2 linked regions of the Rhodobacter capsulatus SB 1003 genome follow. The protein of the gene in region 1 interacts with the protein of each later gene in a pairwise test. Links are inferred from orthologs where the notes say so. Each region holds a gene or a part of one and is shown on either strand. Other genes may lie near its edges.

Region 1 (3,480 bases):
ATCGGGCTTGCCGAAATAGCGCGTCGCGGCGATGCCGGCGAGTTTCATTTCGGCAGCGTGCTCGCCTGCGCCAGCAGACGGGTGACGATCTGATCGGCCAGCATCCGCATCAGGCGGCGATGCGCGTCATCCTCGGCCGAGGAGGTCGCGACGACCGAGCCCGAGGCCGACCAGGAAGTAAAGCTGCTCACCTTGCCCGCCAGCAGCACGGCTTCCGAGCGGCTGTCCTGCAGCCGATACTCGACCTGCCCGGTCAGCGAATAGCGCGTGGTGGCGCCTTCGGGGGTGATCGCCTGGCCCAGAACATCGGTGGTCACGGTGTAGGACAGCCGATACCGGGCCTTCTCGACCGGGCCGAGCCGTTCCGACAGCCGCCGCACCAGCGCGAAATCGTCGGGCGTCTGCGGCATGTCGGTTTCGACGCGGCCCAAAAGCCCGGCCGCGCCGCCCTTTGGCCCATAAGCCGGGGTGAAGCCGCAAGCCGAAAGCGTTGCGGCGCCGATCAGAGCCAAAAAGGACCGACGGTCAGATGACCACATTGACGATGCGCCCCGGCACGACGATGAGCTTTTTCGGCTGGCCACCGGCCAGAACCTTGATCACAGTCTCGTCCGCCAGCACGAGCTTTTCAACCTCGGAAACGGGCATGTCCTTCGGCACGGTGACCTCGGAGCGGCGCTTGCCGTTGATCTGGATGGGCAGCGTGACCGTATCTTCGACCAGCATCGCCGGATCGGCCTTGGGCCAGGGCGCGCGCACCACCAGACCTTCGCCGCCCTGATGCGCCCAGACATCCTCGGCCAGATGCGGCACCATCGGCGCCATCAGCTGGGCAAGCGTGCGCATCGCCTGTTGCCGGACGGGTTTCGAGGCATCAGATTTCGCCAGCGTGTTGGTGAATTCGTAAAGCTTCGCAATCGCCTTGTTGAAGGCGAAATTCTCGATCGAGAAGGTGACATCGGCAATCGCCCGGTGCATGGCGCGCAAGAGCGCCTCATCCTCGCGCGGCGGCAGGTCATCGGGCAGCGACGCGATGCGGTCGCACAGGTTCCAGACCCGGGTGAGATGCTTGCAGGCGGCCTCGGCCCCCGAGGCGGTCCATTCCACGTCCCGCTCGGGCGGGCTGTCCGACATCACGAACCAGCGCGCGGTATCGGCGCCGAATTGCGCGATGATGTTCATCGGATCGACGACGTTCTTTTTCGATTTCGACATCTTGGCCGAGGGGATGATCTCGACCTTTTCGCCCGTCGCCTTCAGCGTGCCGGTCTCAAGGTCCACCTCTTCGGGCAGGTGCCAGACCGGACGGCCATTGGCGTCGGTGGTCTTGTAGATCTCGTGCGTCACCATGCCTTGGGTGAAAAGCGCGTCGAAGGGCTCGATCGCCTTCGCGGGCAGGTGCCCGGTCTTCGCCATCGCCCGGGCGAAGAAGCGCGAATAGAGCAGGTGCAGAATCGCATGTTCGATGCCGCCGATATATTGATCGACGTTCATCCAGTAATCGGCATCCTCGGCCACGGTCGGGGTCGTCGCATGCGGCGCGGTGAAACGGGCGTAATACCAGGACGAATCGACGAAGGTGTCCATCGTGTCGGTTTCCCGCCGCGCCGGTGCCCCGCATTTCGGGCAGCTGCAGTCGCGCCAGGTCGGATGCCGGTCAAGCGGGTTGCCCGGCTTGTCGAAGGTGACATCATCGGGCAGCCGGATCGGCAGGTTCTCTTTCTTCTCGGGCACGACACCGCAGCTGGCGCAATGCACGACGGGAATCGGGCAGCCCCAGTAGCGTTGCCGCGACAGGCCCCAGTCGCGCAGGCGGTATTTCGTGACGCCGGTGCCCCAGCCCTGCGTTTCCGCCACGGTGATGGCACTGGCCACGCCGTCTTCGCCGGTCTGCACTTCGGCCCCGGCAAAGCCGCGGATGTAGCGGACGGGTTCCGATTTCATCGGCACGAAGGCCTCGGTCAAGGCGGCTTCCTCGGCGCCTTCCGCAACGAAGACCGGGTTGATCGGCAGGGCGTATTTCGTGGCGAATTCGAAGTCGCGCGCATCATGCGCCGGGCAGCCGAAAATCGCGCCGGTGCCGTAATCCATCAAGATGAAATTCGCGATCCAGACCGGCAATTCCCAATTGGGATCAAGCGGATGCTTGACACGGATGCCGGTGTCCAGGCCGATCTTTTCCGCCGTCTCGATCGCTTCCTCGGTGGTGCCGCCCTTGCGGCATTGGGCGATGAACTCGGCCATTTCCGGGTTCGCCGCTTCCAGCACCTTGGCCAGCGGATGATCGGGCGAGATGCCGACGAAAGACGCCCCCATCAGCGTGTCCGGCCGGGTCGTGTAAACCTCGATCTTGCCGAAACCCTCGGGCGCGTCGACGGTGTCGAAGCTGAATTGCAGCCCGCGCGACTGGCCGATCCAGTTCGCCTGCATCAGCCGCACCTTTTCCGGCCAGTCCTTCAACCCATCGAGCGCCGCCAGCAATTCGCCCGCGTAATCGGAAATCTTGAAGAACCACTGCGTCAGTTCCTTGCGCTCGACGAGCGCGCCCGAGCGCCAGCCGCGCCCGTCTTCGACCTGTTCGTTCGCCAGAACCGTCATGTCGACCGGGTCCCAGTTCACCACCGCATTCTTGCGATAGACCAGACCGGCTTCGAGCATGTCGAGGAACATCGCCTGCTGCTGGCCGTAATATTCCGGGTCGCAGGTGGCAAATTCGCGGCTCCAGTCGATCGACAGGCCCAAGGGCTTCATCTGCGCGCGCATGTCGGCGATGTTCGAATAGGTCCAGTCCTTCGGATGGCCACCCCGTTCGATCGCGGCATTTTCCGCGGGCATCCCGAAAGCATCCCAGCCCATCGGGTGCAAGACGCTGAAACCGCAGGACATTTTATACCGCGCCACCACGTCGCCCATGGTGTAGTTGCGCACATGGCCCATGTGGATGCGCCCCGAGGGATAGGGGAACATCTCGAGCACGTAATATTTCGGCCTTGCGGGATCCCGCCGCGCGGTGAACACGCCTGCCGCCTCCCAGGCGGCTTGCCATTTCTGTTCGCTCTGGCTCGGTTCGTAACGCGACATCTGGCCCCTCGTTCGTCATCGGTCGCGGGTTTGCTACACCGCGCGGGGCCGGAAGGTCCAGTGATCAGCACGGACAAGTGACAAAATATCCCCGCCGCGGGACGGCCCGGGCGGGGAGAGGGCCCTTGTCGAAAGGCTCAGAGGCCCGAGTCGCGAATCCGCAGCTGCCGGGCCCGGGTCAGGATCGCATCCTCGACCGCGCGGACGGTTTCGGGCGCCACCGTGCCGCCGCGGCTTTCCAGCGACACCTTGAGCGAGCGCGCATCCAGCGCCGGATCGGTGACATGGATCGTCGCGCGATAGGCCTTGCCGCCGCCGGGCGGCGTGCCGTAGCCGGTCATGATCAGCCCCGAGAACGGATCGACCGACTGGATCGGCAGGAAGTCGAGCACTTCAAGC
Region 2 (3,252 bases), 1.5 Mb from region 1 along the record:
ATTACATGACGAAGCCCTTCCATCGCGAAGAGCTGGTGGCCCGGATCCATGCGATCATCCGCCGCTCGAAGGGGCATTCGCAGTCGATCATCCGCACCGGCAAGATCTCGGTCAACCTCGACGCCAAGACGGTGGAAGTGGGCGGCAAGCCGGTGCATCTGACCGGCAAGGAATACCAGATGCTGGAGCTGCTCAGCCTGCGCAAGGGCACGACGCTGACCAAGGAGATGTTCCTCAACCATCTTTACGGCGGCATGGACGAGCCCGAGCTGAAGATCATCGACGTCTTCATCTGCAAGCTGCGCAAGAAGCTGGCCGAAGTCACCGGCGGAGAGAATTACATCGAGACCGTCTGGGGCCGGGGCTATGTGCTGCGGGACCCTGATCAGGGCGACCTTGACCGCCGCATGGTCGTGGGCGCCTGAGTCTCCGCTTCTCTCTGGACGCTCCTTGCGGCTGCCCCTAAATGGGACAGCCGGAGGAAAGACATGATGAGCGCAGCACCGTTTTCCGACCTGGACAGCCTGACCCGCGCCGAGGCAGAGGCCGAGGTGCCGGAGCTTGTCGCCCGGATCGAGGCGGCGAATCATGCCTATCACACCCTTGATGCGCCCAAGATTTCCGATGCTGACTATGATGCGCTGAAACGGCGTCTGGCGGCGATCGAGGCGCGGTTTCCCGATCTGGCGCGGGCGGACAGCCCGACGATGCGGGTTGGCGCTGCCGTGGCCGAAGGATTCGGCAAGGTCGCGCATGAGATTCGCATGCTCAGTCTGGAAAACGCCTTTCTGGATGCGGATGTGGCGGATTTCGACGGGCGGATGCGCAGCTATCTGGGGCTTGGCCCCGAGAGTGCCTTGCCCTGCACCGCGGAACCGAAGATCGACGGGCTCTCGCTGTCCTTGCGCTACGAAGACGGGCTGCTGGTGCAGGCCGCGACGCGGGGCGATGGCGAAGTGGGCGAGAATGTCACCGAAAACGCCCGCACCATTGCCGACATTCCGCAGCGCCTGACCGGGGCGCCTGCCGTGCTGGAAGTCCGCGGCGAGGTCTACATGAGCCATGCCGATTTTGCGGCGCTGAATGCGCGGCAGGCGGAGCGGGGCGACAAGACGTTCGCCAATCCGCGCAATGCCGCCGCGGGCTCCGTGCGCCAGCTCGACGCCCGGATCACCGCCTCCAGACCCTTGAAATTCTTTGCCTATTCCTGGGGCGTTCTGTCCGAACCGCTCTCGGACACGCAATTGGGCGCGATCGAGCGGCTCAAGGCGCTCGGCTTTCAGACCAATCCGCTGACCCGGCTTTGCGCCGATACGGCCGAAATGCTTGCCCATTACCGCGCGATCGAAGCGCAGCGGGCCACGCTTGGCTATGACATCGATGGCGTCGTCTACAAGGTCAACGATCTTGCCCTGCAGGCGCGGCTCGGCTTTCGGTCGACCACGCCCCGCTGGGCGATCGCGCATAAGTTTCCGGCCGAACTGGCCTGGACGCGGCTGGAAAAGATCGAGATTCAGGTCGGCCGCACCGGGGCGCTCTCGCCCGTGGCGCGGCTGGCCCCGGTCACCGTCGGCGGTGTCGTCGTCTCGAATGCGACGCTGCACAACGAGGATTACATCGCCGGGCTCTCCTCGAAGGGCGAGGTGATCCGCGACGGCAAGGACATCCGCGAGGGCGACTGGGTGCAGGTCTATCGCGCCGGTGACGTGATCCCCAAGGTCGCCGATGTCGATCTGTCGCGCCGCGATCCCGCAGCGCAACCCTTTGTTTTTCCGCATCTTTGCCCGGAATGCGGCTCCGAGGCGCTGCGCGAGGAAGGCGATGCCGTGCGCCGTTGCACCGGCGGCCTGATCTGCCCGGCGCAGGCGGTGGAGAAGCTGAAACACTTCGTCTCCCGCGCCGCTTTCGACATCGAGGGGCTGGGGGCAAAACAGGTCGAGGCCTTTTACAAGGATGGCTGGATCCGCGAACCGGCCGAGATCTTCACCCTTCAGGCGCGCTTCGGCGCCGGGCTGCAACAGCTGAAGAACCGCGAGGGCTGGGGCGAGAAATCCGCGCAAAACCTGTTTCAGGCGATTGAAGAGAAACGCAAAATCCCGCTTGCCCGGCTGATCTTCGCGCTTGGCATCCGCCATGTCGGCGAAAGCTCGGCCGCCCTTTTCGCCACGCATTACCTGACCTGGGAGCGGTTCGAAGCCGCGATGCGCGCCGCCGTTCCCGGCTCGGCCGAATGGCAGGAGCTGCTCAGCATCGATGGCGTCGGCGAGACTTTGGCCGCCTCGGTGACCGCGGCCTTTCATCCCGGCGCCGAACGCGACGCGATCGACCGGCTGGTGACGCATCTGACCGTCGAGCCCGCCGTGCCGCGCGCAAGTGACAGCCCGGTGGCCGGTCTGACCGTCGTCTTCACCGGCACGCTCGAACGGATGACCCGGGCCGAGGCGAAGGCGCGCGCCGAGGCGCTGGGCGCCAAGGTCGCGGGCTCTGTTTCGGCCAAGACCGACATTCTGGTGGCCGGTCCGGGCGCCGGATCGAAGGCGAAGAAGGCCGCGGATCTGGGCGTCAGGGTGATCGACGAGGAGGCCTGGATCCGCCTCATCGGGGCGACATGAGCGGCCGGCCGGCCGCGCTTTTCCCGCTTTTCGCCGCGATCGAGACCTTGCCGGGGATCGGGGCGAAGACGGCCAAGGCCATGGAAAACCTTGGTATTACCCGCCCGCGTGATGTGTTGTTCACGCTGCCGCAGGCGGTGATCGACCGCCGTCCGGTCAGCTCGATCCGCGAGGTGACGCCGCCGCTGACGGTGACGGTCGAGGTCGAGGTGCTGACCCATATGGCGGCGCGCAACCGCGCGGGCCCCTCGCGGGTGCTGGTGCGCGACGGCGCGGGGGCGGAATTCGCCCTCGTCTTCTTTCACGCGCGCGGCGATTATCTGGAGAAATTGCTGCCCAAGGCCGGGCGGCGGCTGGTCTCGGGGCGGCTCGAACTGTTCGACGGCTTTGCGCAGATGGTGCATCCCGACCATGTCCTGCCGCTGGACGAGGTCGAGAAACTGCCGCGATTCGAGCCGGTCTATCCGCTGACGGCCGGGGTGACGCAGCGGGTCATGGCGAAGGCGGCCGAGGGGGCGCTGACCCGTTTGCCCGAGCTGCCGGAATGGATCGATGCCGCGCTGAAGGCCCGCGAGGGCTGGCCCGACTGGGCCGCGGCGCTGCGCGCGGCGCATGCGCCGCAAACCCAGGCCGAGACCGC

What was found.
Region 2: the proteins of leuS (region 1) and ligA interact in binary tests that used the Escherichia coli proteins (3 or more experiments, as listed by UniProt). The link is inferred for Rhodobacter capsulatus SB 1003 from one-to-one orthologs.

Annotation. Positions count from the first base shown.
Region 1 is NC_014034.1:292,473-295,952, forward strand. What follows is about bases 304-3,467. They hold leuS (leucine--tRNA ligase), read right to left. Parts: upstream 3,082-3,467; coding sequence 526-3,081; downstream 304-525. Other genes in these bases: lptE (LPS assembly lipoprotein LptE), read right to left, coding at 304-512; RCAP_RS01330 (DUF3576 domain-containing protein), read right to left, coding at 3,219-3,467. Also shown: holA (DNA polymerase III subunit delta), read right to left, coding at 1-48; more of lptE, read right to left, coding at 45-303; more of RCAP_RS01330, read right to left, coding at 3,468-3,480.
Region 2 is NC_014034.1:1,801,130-1,804,381, forward strand. What follows is about bases 115-3,050. They hold ligA (NAD-dependent DNA ligase LigA), read left to right. Parts: upstream 115-488; coding sequence 489-2,612; downstream 2,613-3,050. Other genes in these bases: ctrA (response regulator transcription factor CtrA), read left to right, coding at 115-425; recG (ATP-dependent DNA helicase RecG), read left to right, coding at 2,609-3,050. Also shown: more of ctrA, read left to right, coding at 1-114; more of recG, read left to right, coding at 3,051-3,252. UniProt on the Escherichia coli protein: DNA ligase that catalyzes the formation of phosphodiester linkages between 5'-phosphoryl and 3'-hydroxyl groups in double-stranded DNA using NAD as a coenzyme and as the energy source for the reaction.